3 regions of the Pseudomonas sp. TE3895 genome follow, and region 1 is predicted to be linked to each of the others. Evidence: predicted binding sites of a transcription regulator. Region 1 holds the regulator's gene; each other region holds the start of a gene.
The links. Region 1 encodes sigma-54, which starts transcription at its own class of promoters, with help from an activator protein. Its sites were predicted from a motif close to ANTGGCATNNANNTTGCTNT; they were not measured.
Positions count from the first base shown of each region.

Region 1 (4,471 bases):
AACGCCAACTACCTGTAAGGCTGCCCATGCTCAGCAAGAAAGCCCGAAACATTGTGCTGCTGGGGGCGATAGCCGCCCTGTTGGTAGCCATTGGCTACTGGAATGTCAGCCCGGAAAGCTTCCTCGACAAGCCCGTGGCCCAGGTCGACGAAAGCGCCATCGATTACTACGCGATCAACGCCCACAGCGTGCAGTTCCTGCCCGACGGCAAGCTGCAATACGAAATGACCGCCGACAGAATCGAACACCTCAAGACCAGCGAAGTCACCCAGGTGACCACACCGGACCTGCACCTGTACCGCGGCACCGAGTACCCGTGGCATGTGCAGAGCACGCGCGCCGAGGTCAATCCTGACGGTACCGAGGTCGAACTGATCGACAAGGTACGGATTGCCCGCACCGATGAAAGGCAGCGTGAAACCATCATTACCAGCTCACGCATGACCGTGTTCCCGCAGAAGCAATATGCGCAGACCGAGCAAGCCGTTAGAATCGACGGCGCCGGAGGCACAACTACGGGCAAAGGCATGAAAGCGTATTTGAAAGAAGGCAAGATGGACTTGCTCTCTAACGTAAGAGGACAGTATGAGGCTCGTTAAAACCCTCCCCCTTTTGCTCAGCCTGAGCGCAGCACTGGGAAGCGCGAGCGCCCTCGCCCTGCCGAACGACCGTGACCAGCCTATCCGCATCCAGGCCGACAACGCTCACCTGGATGACAAACAAGGCGTGGCCACTTACACCGGCGACGTGATCATCACTCAGGGTTCGATGATGATCAAAGGCAACACCGTGACCATTACCCGCTCCGCCTCTGGCGATATCGATGTAGTGACCTCGGTGGGCAACCTGGCCTACTTCGAGCAGCAGCAGAGCGCAGCCAAGCCGGACAAGATGAAAGGCTGGGGCGTAACCATCCAGTACCAGTCGCAGAAGGACTTGGTCATTCTCACCGACCGCGCCAAGGTCGAGAGCGAAGGCAATACCACCGAAGGCGAAAAGATCGTCTACAACACTCAGACCCAGGTGGCGACCGCCGGCCGTGGTGGCAATGTGACAACACCCCGTCAGCGCATCGACATGGTGATCCAGCCCAAGAAGAAGGCCGAGTAAATGGCAACCCTCAAAGCCCAGCACCTGGCAAAGAGCTACAAGGGGCGGCAGGTAGTACGTGATGTCAGCCTGTCTATCGACAGCGGCCAGATCGTCGGCCTGCTCGGCCCCAACGGCGCCGGCAAGACCACCTGCTTCTACATGATTGTCGGGCTGGTCCAGGCCGAACAGGGCCGCGTACTGATCGACAACCTCGATGTCAGCCACCAGCCCATGCACGGCCGCGCCCGCGCCGGTATCGGCTACCTGCCGCAGGAAGCCTCGATCTTCCGCAAGCTGTCGGTCGCCGACAACATCATGGCCATCCTCGAGACCCGCAAGGACCTCGATCGGGACGGCCGCCGCAAAGAGCTGGAAAGCCTGCTTCAGGAGTTCCACATCAGCCACATCCGGGACAATCTCGGCATGAGCCTGTCCGGTGGTGAACGCCGCCGCGTCGAAATTGCGCGCGCCCTGGCGACCGCACCCAAGTTCATCCTGCTGGACGAACCGTTCGCCGGTGTCGACCCGATTTCGGTCGGCGACATCAAGCAGATCATCCACCACCTCAAGGCCAAAGGTATCGGTGTACTGATTACCGACCACAACGTGCGTGAAACCTTGGATATCTGCGAAACCGCTTATATCGTCAACGATGGCCGATTGATCGCCGAAGGCGACGCTGAAACCATCCTGGCAAACGACTTGGTCAAAGAAGTTTACCTGGGCCACGAGTTCCGCCTCTGACCCGGCACGCGCCTGAAGTACTGGCAAACAGCCCTGAAACTGCGGGTAAAGTTGTTACGGTACTCTAGGCAAACGCTACAATTTAAGGCATAAAACTTGCTTGATCTGGCGCTTCGGCGCCCTCGTGTAGTGGATGGCGCATGCGCGCCGGCGAACAAGGTATTAAGCCCCTGCCATGAAACCATCGCTCGTCCTAAAAATGGGCCAGCAACTGACGATGACACCTCAGTTGCAACAGGCCATCCGCCTGCTCCAGCTCTCTACCCTGGACCTCCAACAGGAAATCCAGGAAGCGCTGGAGTCGAACCCGATGCTCGAACGTCAGGAAGACGGCGAAGACTTCGACAACAGCGACCCGATGGCCGACAACGCCGAGAACAAGCCGGCCGCCGAAGTTCAGGACAACAGTTTCCAGGAAAGCACCGTCAGCGCCGACAACCTGGAAGACGGTGAGTGGAGCGAGCGCATCCCCAACGAGCTCCCCGTCGATACGGCCTGGGAAGACATCTACCAGACCAGCGCCAGCAGCCTGCCGAGCAACGATGATGACGAATGGGACTTCACCACGCGCACATCGGCCGGCGAAAGCCTGCAAAGCCACCTGCTGTGGCAGTTGAACCTGGCGCCGATGTCCGACACCGACCGCTTGATTGCCGTGACCCTGATCGACAGCATCAACGGCCAGGGCTACCTGGAAGACACACTCGAAGAAATCTGCGCAGGGTTCGACCCGGAGCTGGATATCGAGCTGGACGAGGTCGAAGCCGTACTGCACCGCATCCAGCAGTTCGAGCCGGCTGGCGTCGGCGCCCGCAATCTGGGCGAATGCCTGTTGCTGCAACTGCGCCAACTGCCCGCTACAACCCCGTGGATGACCGAAGCCAAGCGCCTGGTCACCGATTTCATCGACCTGCTCGGCAGCCGTGACTACAGCCAGCTGATGCGGCGGATGAAAATCAAGGAAGACGAGCTGCGCCAGGTCATCGAACTGGTGCAAAGCCTTAACCCGCGCCCTGGTTCGCAGATCGAGTCCAGCGAGCCCGAGTACGTGGTGCCCGACGTCATCGTGCGCAAGGACAGCGACCGTTGGCTGGTAGAACTGAACCAGGAAGCCATCCCACGCCTGCGCGTCAACCCACAATACGCCGGCTTCGTGCGCCGTGCCGACACCAGTGCCGACAACACCTTCATGCGCAACCAGCTGCAGGAAGCGCGTTGGTTCATCAAGAGCCTGCAAAGCCGTAACGAAACCCTGATGAAAGTTGCCACGCAGATCGTCGAGCACCAGCGCGGCTTCCTCGACCACGGCGACGAAGCGATGAAGCCGTTGGTACTGCATGACATTGCCGAAGCCGTAGGCATGCACGAATCGACCATCTCGCGGGTTACCACGCAGAAATACATGCACACCCCGCGTGGCATCTACGAACTGAAATACTTTTTCTCCAGCCATGTCAGCACCTCCGAAGGCGGAGAATGCTCGTCCACGGCGATCCGCGCGATCATCAAGAAACTGGTTGCGGCGGAAAATCAGAAAAAGCCATTGAGTGACAGCAAGATCGCTGGTTTACTGGAGGCACAAGGCATCCAGGTAGCCCGTCGCACCGTCGCCAAGTACCGCGAGTCCCTCGGCATCGCACCGTCGAGCGAACGCAAGCGACTGATGTAGCCCCTGAGATGTGCCACAGCGTTTTCGTGGCAGGTGCAAGACCTGCCTCTTTATGCACGGGCAACAAAGGAGAAGCTGTATGCAAGTCAATATCAGTGGACAGCATGTAGAAGTCACCCAGCCACTGCGCGATTACGTGCTTGAAAAGCTCGCCCGCGTGGAGAGTCACTTCGACAAGATCACCAACGTGCAGGTAATCATGAAAGTCGAGAAGCTTCAGCAGAAGGTCGAGGCGACCCTGCAGATTCCCGGCGGCGAAGTGGTAGCCAACGCCGAACACGAAGACATGTATGCAGCGATCGACGCCTTGGCCGACAAGCTCGACCGCCAACTGAAAAAACACAAGGAAAAACAGCAAAGCCTGCTGCAAGGTGCAGCTGCCCGCTGATCCCCCTCATCCATGATCCGACTTGAAACCATCCTGACCCCCGGCCGTTCCCTCGTGAACGTGCCGGGCGGCAGCAAGAAGCGCGCCCTGGAAAAGGTCGCCACTGTCATCGCCGACCAAGTGCCAGAACTGGAGATGCAGGACGTCTTCGAAAAACTGGTAGCCCGGGAAAAGCTCGGTTCTACCGGTTTTGGCAATGGCATCGCCATCCCGCACTGCCGGCTTGAAGGATGCTCCGCGCCAGTCAGCGCCCTGCTGCACCTGGAAGCGCCTATCGATTACGACGCCATTGATGGCGCGCCGGTGGACCTGTTGTTTGTGCTGCTGGTGCCCGAAGCGGCCACCGATGCCCACCTTGAACTTCTGCGTCAGATCGCCAGCATGCTCGATCGCAAGGAGGTCCGTGATCGACTGCGTGCGGCCACCAGCAACGAGGCCCTGTTCCAGGTTGTCCTGGACGTACAGAACGAGCACTGAACATGCGCCTGATCATCGTCAGCGGCCGGTCCGGCTCCGGCAAGAGCACCGCCCTCGATGTCCTGGAAGACAGCGGTTTCTATTGCATCGACAATCTGCCA
Region 1 is NZ_JBWBQE010000001.1:1,992,684-1,997,154, reverse strand. Features, by position in the region: gene ACZ889_RS09000 (KdsC family phosphatase) at 1-18, shown strand, start outside; gene lptC (LPS export ABC transporter periplasmic protein LptC) at 27-599, shown strand; gene lptA (lipopolysaccharide transport periplasmic protein LptA) at 586-1,110, shown strand; gene lptB (LPS export ABC transporter ATP-binding protein) at 1,111-1,836, shown strand; gene ACZ889_RS08980 (RNA polymerase factor sigma-54) at 2,012-3,505, shown strand; gene hpf (ribosome hibernation-promoting factor, HPF/YfiA family) at 3,585-3,893, shown strand; gene ptsN (PTS IIA-like nitrogen regulatory protein PtsN) at 3,906-4,370, shown strand; gene rapZ (RNase adapter RapZ) at 4,373-4,471, shown strand, end outside.

Region 2 (4,471 bases), 3.7 Mb from region 1:
AGGCTGTCGTCGATGATCACCTGCTTCAGGTAGTCCAGCCCGCCTTCCAGGTTTTCACGCCACACCGAGGTGCGCTGCAGCTTGTCGGCCGTGCGGATGTAGAACATCAGCACGCGGTCGATCAGGCGTACCAGGGTTTCGTCGTCCAGGTCGGTGGCGAACAGCTCGGCATGCCGCGGGCGCATGCCGCCGTTGCCGCACACGTACAGGTTCCAGCCCTTGTCGGTGGCGATAACGCCGATGTCCTTGCTCTGCGCCTCGGCGCATTCACGGGTGCAACCCGATACCGCGAACTTGAGCTTGTGGGGGCTGCGCAGGCCCTTGTAGCGGTCTTCCAGGCGCAGGGCCATGGCGACACTGTCCTGCACGCCGTAACGGCACCAGGTGCTGCCCACGCACGACTTTACCGTGCGGGTCGACTTGCCGTAGGCATGGCCGGTTTCGAAGCCGGCCTCGATCAGTTCGCCCCAGATCAGCGGCAGCTCGTGCAACTGGGCGCCGAACAGGTCGATGCGCTGGCCACCGGTGATCTTGGTGTACAGGTCGTATTTCTTGGCCACCTGGCCGATGACGATGAGCTTGTCGGGGGTTATTTCACCACCGGGAATGCGCGGCACCACCGAATAGGTGCCGTTTTTCTGCATGTTGGCCATGAAGGTGTCGTTGGTGTCCTGCAGCGGCACCAGCGCCGGGTCCATGATCGGCTGGTTCCAGCACGAGGCGAGAATGTTGCCCACCGCCGGCTTGCAGATGTCACACCCCAGATGGCCCTTGCCATGGCGCTCGAGCAGTTCGCTGAAGGTGCGGATACCCTCCACCCGCACCAACCCGTACAGCTCCTGCCGGGTGTAGGCAAAGTGCTCGCACAGGCTCTTGTCCACCGCCACGCCGCGGGCCGTCAGTTCGTGCTCGAAGACTTGCTTGAGCAGGGCCGCGCAACCGCCGCAGCCGGTCGCGGCCTTGGTGCAGCCCTTGACCGCAGCGAGGTCGCTACAGCCACTGTCGATCGCGGCGCACACCGCCCCCTTGCTGACGTTGTGGCAGGAGCAGATGGTCGCGCTGTCGGGCAGCGCATCGGCGCCCAAGGCCGGCGCACCACCGCCTTGCGGCAGGATCAGCGCTGCCGGGTCGGCCGGCAGGGCGATGCCGTTCTGGGCGTACTGCAACAGGGTGTCGTAATAGCTGTTGTCGCCGACCAGCACCGCGCCGAGCACGTGCTTGCCGCTGGCATCCACCACCAAACGGCGGTAAGCGCTGTTGGCTTCATCGATGAAGCGATAGCTGCGCGCGCCCGGCGTGGCACCGTGGGCATCGCCGATCGAACCGACATCCACACCCAGCAGCTTGAGCTTGGTCGACATGTCGGCGCCGGTGAACGCCACCGCCGCCTCGCCCATCAGCAGCCCAGCCAGGTTGCGCGCCATGCTGTAGCCCGGGGCGACCAGGCCGAACACGCTGCCGTTCCACGAGGCGCACTCGCCGATGGCGAAGATGCGTGGGTCGCTGCTGCGGCAGTGGTTATCGATGACCACGCCACCGCGTGCGGCGATGTCCAGGCCGCAGCCCCGGCCCAGTGCATCCTGTGGGCGGATACCGGCGGAGAACACGATCAGGTCGGTTTCCAGGTGCTCACCACCGTCGAAGTTCATGCGATAGCGGTAGGTTTCACCGGCACTGACCGACTGGGTGGCGCGCGACAGGTGCACCCCCACACCCAGCGCTTCGATCTGCGCCTTCAACGCGGCACCGCCCTCGCCGTCCAGCTGTACCGGCATCAGCCGTGGGGCGAATTCCACCACGTGGGCTTCCAGCCCCAGCGACTTGAGAGCGTTGGCCGCTTCCAGGCCAAGCAGGCCACCGCCGACCACCACCCCCCGGCGGGCACCGCCTGCGGCAGCACGAATGCCATCGAGGTCGTCCAGGGTGCGGTAGACCAGGCGGGCATTGCCGCTGGAGCCTTCGATCGGCGGCACGAAGGGATAGGAGCCGGTGGCCAGCACCAGTTGGTCGTAGCCATAGCGACCTTCGGCAGTGACAACTTCGCGGCGCTCGCGGTCGACCTCCAGCACGGCCTCACCCAGGTGCAGGTGCACGCCATTGGCGTCGTAGAAATCGTGCTCACACAGGGCCAGGGTTTCGGCACAGCTGCCGCCGAAGTATTCGGACAGGTGCACGCGGTCATACGCGCGTTGGCGCTCTTCGCCGAATACCCGCACCTCGAAGCGCTGCAGGGCGCCGCGACTGACCAGTTGTTCGACGCAATGGTGGCCGACCATGCCGTTGCCGACGATGACCAGTCGCTCTCGTTGCCCGCTGCTCGCTGTTGCCTTCATAAGCCGATCCTCGATCAAAAAAAAAGCGCCTGGAGCCGAAGCTCCAGGCGCCTTTGCCTGTATTCATCACGGTAGGGGGCCCGGTTGATCGCCGTTGATCAGTGGGCTTTGTTGTATCCAAGGTTAAGCAGGGAGCGTGCCAATCGGGTTGCCTGGGTTGCGTGGGTTGCCTGGGTTGCCTGTGTCGGCCTCTTCGCGGGTAAACCCGCTCCTACACTTGCGCTGGGCCCTCCCAGCCAATGCACATTCAAGGTGCACAACACCCCATCTTGGAGCACTTCAGTACACATCGCGCCGATAACGCCTGGCCTTGCTCAAGCCTTCGACATAAGCCGCAGCCGCCGCCGCATCCATCCGGCCATGCTCGGCGACGATCACCCGCAACGCCGCATCCACATCCCTGGCCATGCGCTGCGCATCGCCACACACATAGAAATACGCCCCCGCCTCCAGCCATTGCCACAGCAGCGCACCCTGCTCGAGCATGCGCTGCTGCACATAGATCTTCTCGACCTGGTCCCGCGAGAACGCCGTGTCCAGCCGCAGGTGCCCCGCCGCCTGCCAGGCCTGCAACTGCTCCTGGTAATAGAAATCGGTCGCTGCGTACTGCTCGCCGAAGAACAGCCAGTTGTCGCCTTTTGCCCCCCGTGCCTCTCGCTCCTCGAGGAACGCACGGAACGGTGCAATGCCAGTACCAGGGCCCACCATGATCACCGGCACGCTGTCGTCCTCGGGCAAGCGAAAGTGCTTCGACACCTGCGGGAAGATCGCCACCTTTTGCACCTGCGCACGGTCGGCAAGAAAGCTTGAGCACACGCCTTTACGTTCGCCATAACGCACCGTCGATACCGTCAGATGCACCTGGCCTGGGTGCGCCAGCGGGCTGGAACTGATCGAATAGAGCCGCGGCTGCAATGGCTTGAGCAGTTCCAGCCAGCTGGCCAGCGGCAACTGCTGGGGGAAGGCGCGCAGCACATCGACCAACTGCCGGCCCCACAGCCAATCTTGCAGCTCGGCCTTGCATTCAGGCTGCAGCAAGCGCTGCAGGTCAGGCGCATTGCTGGCAAATGCCTGCAGTTGTTGCGCAGTGACCTTGGCAATTTCCAGGTGTGTTTGCAGGGCTTCGGCCAATGGCATGGCGCAATGACCTTTAAGCTCGACCATCGCCTGGCCATCGAGCTGCATCAGTGTCAGCAGCTCTTCTACCAGGGCCGGGCAGTTGCGCGGCCATACGCCCAGGGCATCGCCGGCAGCATAACTGAAGCCGCTGCCGCCCAGGTCGAAGACCAGCTGGCGGGTTTCCTTGCTGGCGCCGGGGCCATTGAGCAGGCGGTTTTCCAGTACGGTGGCCATCCAGGGTTGCTGCTTGCTGAAGGCCGATACGGGTGCAGGTTCGCTCGCCGGTTGTGGCGCCGCAGTGCTGTCCAGTGCAGGCAATAACGCTTCGATCCAGCCGGCAAAGGCTTCGTCGAAGTCTGGCTCGCAGTCCACCCGTGGCAGCAGGCGCTGCCCTCCCAGCTCGGCCAGGCGCTGGTCGAGCTTGCGGCCAAAACCGCAGAACTGGTCGTAACTGGAGTCGCCCAAGGCCAGTACGGCATAGGGCAGCCCGGCGCAGTGGGCGCCCTCCTCGCCCTGCAAGGCCTGCCAGAATGCCGCGCCGCTGTCGGGCGCGTCGCCATCGCCAAAGGTGCTGGCGATCAACACCACACTGGCAACACCCTGCAGCTGGCTTGGGCTGACCGCCTCCAGGCAGCTGAGTTGCACGTTCAGACCGGCACCGCGCAGGCGCGCGGCACAGCGTTCCGCCAGCTGCTCACCATTGCCGGTCTGCGAGGCCCACAGCACCTGATGCCATGGCGCGGCCTGTGCCGCGATGGGCGCAGTTGCAGGCTGGGCGAACAGCCCGGCCAGCAAACCGTCGACAAACAAACGACGGCTGGCAGCCAGCGGCGCACTGGCCGGCAGGCGGGGTACGCCCTCGGCGCGGGCCTGGTCCAGGCCCAGCAGGAAACCTTGCAGGTAATGACGCTCTTCTTCGGCCAGCACCGGAACCGGCAGGGTGTGCAGGCCAAGCAGACGGGACAGGGTGGCGGTCGGCATGCGGACAGGCTCTACAGTGGCAGTGTTCAGATCAAGGG
Region 2 is NZ_JBWBQE010000001.1:5,692,112-5,696,582, forward strand. Features, by position in the region: gene nirB (nitrite reductase large subunit NirB) at 1-2,333, opposite strand, end outside; gene ACZ889_RS25735 (bifunctional nitrate reductase/sulfite reductase flavoprotein subunit alpha) at 2,613-4,471, opposite strand, start outside.
Region 2: the regulator sigma-54 is predicted to act here: its motif matches at 2,458-2,477, upstream of nirB (nitrite reductase large subunit NirB).

Region 3 (4,471 bases), 500 kb from region 1:
GGAAAATGTCGTTTTCGTGTGCATGACACTCAAAAAAGCAAAGCCCGTGCCGACTCGCTACCTGAGTTGCAACGAAAGGCTGAAACGTTAAGGAGTCTGGCATGGCGGGTGTTATGGATTCGGTCAACCAGCGCACGCAGCTGGTGGGGCAGAATCGCCTGGAATTGCTGCTGTTCCGCCTCAATGGCGAACAGCTTTACGGCATCAATGTGTTCAAGGTCAGGGAAGTACTGCAATGCCCTGCGCTGACCCTGCTGCCCAAGGCGCACCCTGTGGTGCGTGGCGTTGCCAATATTCGCGGGGCGACCATCCCGATCCTCGACTTGTCGATGGCCACCGGGTTGCGGCCGCTGCAGGAAGACACACGCAACAGCTTCGTGATCATCACCGAGTACAACACCAAGACCCAAGGCTTCCTGGTGCATTCGGTGGAGCGCATCGTCAACATGAACTGGGAAGAGATCCATCCGCCACCCAAGGGGACCGGCCGTGATCACTACCTCACCGCGGTCACCCGGGTGGACAACCGCATGGTCGAGATCATCGACGTGGAGAAGGTGCTGGCCGAAGTGTCGCCGTCGTCCGAGTCGGTATCGGCCGGTGTGATCGATGCCGAAGTGCAGGACAAGGCGGTGTTGATGCGGGTGCTGACCGTCGATGACTCGTCGGTGGCGCGCAAGCAGGTCAGCCGTTGTCTGCAGACCGTAGGGGTCGAGGTGGTGGCGCTCAATGATGGCCGTCAGGCGCTGAACTACCTGCGTCAGCTGGTGGATGAGGGCAAAAAACCGGAAGAAGAGTTCCTGATGATGATCTCGGACATTGAAATGCCCGAAATGGACGGTTATACGCTAACCGCAGAGATTCGCAGCGATCCGCGCATGCAAAAATTGCACATCTGCCTGCATACTTCGCTTTCCGGGGTGTTCAACCAGGCAATGGTCAAGAAGGTCGGCGCCGATGACTTCCTGGCCAAGTTCAAGCCGGACGACTTGGCCCAACGGGTGGTCGACCGGATCAAGGCAGCGCATTGAAGCAGCCGGGGGCATGCCCCCGGCACCAGTGATTGAAAAGAGGCGGCAGTAGTGTCTACGGGTAATTTGGATTTCGAACAGTTCCGGGTCTTCCTGGAGAAAGCCTGTGGCATCCTGCTGGGCGAGAATAAGCAGTACCTGGTTTCCAGCCGTCTCAACAAGCTGATGGAACAACAGGGCATCAAGAGCCTGGGTGAGCTGGTGCAGCGCATCCAGGCCCAGCCGCGCGGCGGTTTGCGCGAGCAGGTGGTCGATGCCATGACCACCAACGAGACCCTGTGGTTTCGCGACACCTACCCCTTTGAGGTGTTGAAGAACAAGGTGATCCCCGAGTTCATCCGCAACAACCCCGGCCAGCGCCTGCGCATGTGGTCGGCGGCCTGTTCGTCGGGGCAGGAGCCGTATTCCATCTCGATGGCGATCGACGAGTTCGAGCGCAGCAACCTCGGCCAGTTGAAGATGGGGGCGCAGATCGTCGCCACCGACCTCTCCGGCACCATGCTGACCAACTGCAAGACCGGCGAATACGACAGCCTGGCGATTGCCCGCGGCCTGTCCCAGGAACGCCTGCAGCGCTACTTCGACCCCAAAGGGCCGGGGCGTTGGGCGGTCAAGCCAGCGATTCGCAGCCGTGTCGAATTCCGCTCGTTCAACCTGCTCGACAGCTATGCCAGCCTGGGCAAGTTCGACATCGTGTTCTGCCGCAATGTGCTGATCTATTTCTCGGCGCAGGTGAAGAAGGACATCCTGCTGCGCATTCACAGTACCCTCAAGCCCGGTGGCTACCTGTTCCTCGGCGCCTCGGAAGCGCTGAACGGCTTGCCGGACCATTACCAGATGGTGCAGTGCAGCCCGGGGATCATCTACCAGGCCAAGTAAGCACGAAGGCCGGTATCGAGAGATGCCGGTCTTTTTGTTTGCCTATCCGCTGTTCCTGCCGAGCTCCCCGTAGGACCGGGTTTACCCGCGAAGAGGTCGGCCCTGCTGGCCAATCTCCACCCGCCGTTCACCGTTGCTGCCGCTACCGTATTCGCGGGTAAACCCGCTCCTACGACGGATCGGGGGTGGACATAGGTCGGTGGTTGGGCACAGGCCGCGTGTAGGAGCGGGTTTACCCGCGAAGAGGCCCGCACAGGAAAACACTGACGTCAATTTTTTGTTTTGCCGCTTTTGCCGCCCATCAATTGCCGCTTTTGTCACCTCAGGCGGAAGGCCTTTGCCGCTTTTCTGGCATCAACCTGACAGTACTGCGCCGCAATCCTCCCTAAACACGGGCTTTTCAGTGGTTGGCACAGCCCTTGCTATACCTTGCTCAACGAAATTCCGGTCAACCTCTGAAGGTTTCCCCGACATGAGCATCAGTTTCGACAAGGCGCTTGGTATCCACGAAAAGGCCCTGGGCTTCCGCGCTCAGCGCGCCGAGGTGCTGGCCAACAATATCGCCAACGCCGACACGCCCAATTACAAGGCGCGTGACATGGACTTTTCTTCGGTGCTCGCCGCCGAGACCAGCAAGCAGCAAGGCGGCCGCTTCGCCATGGACCGTACCAACAGCCGGCACATCGAAGCCGAAGGCCTCGCCATCGCGGCTGACGATACCCTCAAGTACCGTACACCGCTGCAGCCGTCGATCGACCAGAACACCGTGGACGCGCAGATCGAGCAATCGAACTACACCGAAAACGCGATTGGCTTCCAGGCAAGCTTCACCTTGCTCAACAGTAAATTCAAAGGGCTGGTTTCCGCCCTGCGGGGAGAATGACCATGTCCCTTTCCAGTGTCTTCAACATTGCCGGTAGCGGCATGAGCGCACAGAACACGCGTCTGAACACCGTGGCGTCCAACATCGCCAACGCCGAGACCGTGTCTTCGAGCATCGACCAGACGTACCGCGCCCGTCACCCGGTGTTCGCCACCACTTTCCAGAATGCACAGGCCGGCAGCAGCCAGTCGCTGTTCGAAGACCAGGGCGAGGCAGGGCAGGGCGTGCAGGTAAAAGGCATCGTCGAAGACCAGAGCACGCTGGAAGCACGCTACGAGCCGAACCACCCGGCGGCGAACAAGGACGGCTACGTCTACTACCCGAACGTCAATGTGGTCGAGGAGATGGCTGACATGATCTCCGCCAGTCGCGCGTTTCAGACCAACGCCGAACTGATGAATACGGCCAAGAGCATGATGCAGAAAGTGCTGACCCTGGGGCAGTGATAAGGAATTCAGACCATGGCAATCGATACTAACGGTGTAAACCTCAATGACGTGCTGTCGGCGTCGGGCGTGGGCACCAGCACCAAAAAGACCACGGACACTGCATCCAAGACCGGCAACGATTCGCTTGGCAAAGATGCCTTTCTGCAGCTGCTGGTCACCCAGATGCAACACCAGAACCCGCTGGACCCGCAGGATAACAGCGAGTTCGTTGCCCAGTTGGCGCAGTTCAGCAGCCTGGAAGGTATTACCTCGCTGAACGATTCGGTCAGCTCCATCACCAGTGCAATGGCCTCGTCCCAGGCGCTTCAGGCGTCGTCGCTGGTAGGGCGCTCGGTGGTGGTTCAGAACGACAAGGCTGTGGTTGATACCGCTGAAAGCTTCAATGCCCAGTTCGTTGTGCCTCAGGCAATCAGTGAAGCGAAGATCACTATCAAGGACAAGGATGGCAACACGGTCAAGACCATCGAGTTGGGTGAGCAGAAAGCCGGTTACGCCGACTTCATCTGGGACGGTACCAACAACAGTGGCGAGAAAGTCGACCCGGGCACTTACACCTTCACCGCTAGCACCACAGTCGATGGCGAGGCGGTGCAAATGAGCACGCTGTTGCCGGCCAAGGTAACCAGCGTCAGCTTCAGTGCCTCAGGAGAAATGGTGCTCAACCTTGCCGGTGTAGGCAAGGTCTCCCTCTCCGACGTGCAAACCATCGGTATCTAAGGCCCGCTAGCGCGGCAAAAGGAGCGAATTCATGTCTTTCAATATCGGCCTTAGCGGTCTGTACGCAGCCAACAAACAACTGGATGTCACCGGCAACAACATCGCCAACGTCAATACCACGGGGTTCAAGGCCTCGCGTGCCGAGTTCGCGGATGTCTATGCGGGCGCCAACCGTCTGGGTGTGGGCAAGAACCAGGTGGGCAATGGTGTGCGACTGGCAGCCATTTCCCAGCAATTCACCCAGGGTGATGTAAACACTACGGGCAACGCGCTGGACATGGGTATCCAGGGCCAGGGCTTCTTCGTGCTGTCTGACAACGGCTCGAAGGTTTACACGCGGGCGGGTTCTTTCCAGCCTAGCAAGGACAACTTCGTCGAGACCTCCGATGGCCTGCGCCTGCAAGGTTACATGGCGGATGCCACCGGCAAGATCCAGAAAAGCGGCCTGACCGACCTGAAAATCGACACATCGGCATTGCAGCCCAAGCCGACCTCGTTGATCGATCAGGGTA
Region 3 is NZ_JBWBQE010000001.1:2,494,827-2,499,297, forward strand. Features, by position in the region: gene flgA (flagellar basal body P-ring formation chaperone FlgA) at 1-24, opposite strand, end outside; gene ACZ889_RS11330 (chemotaxis protein CheV) at 102-1,031, shown strand; gene cheR (protein-glutamate O-methyltransferase CheR) at 1,083-1,910, shown strand; gene flgB (flagellar basal body rod protein FlgB) at 2,383-2,793, shown strand; gene flgC (flagellar basal body rod protein FlgC) at 2,796-3,239, shown strand; gene flgD (flagellar hook assembly protein FlgD) at 3,255-3,959, shown strand; gene ACZ889_RS11355 (flagellar hook-basal body complex protein) at 3,991-4,471, shown strand, end outside.
Region 3: the regulator sigma-54 is predicted to act here: its motif matches at 2,317-2,336, upstream of flgB (flagellar basal body rod protein FlgB).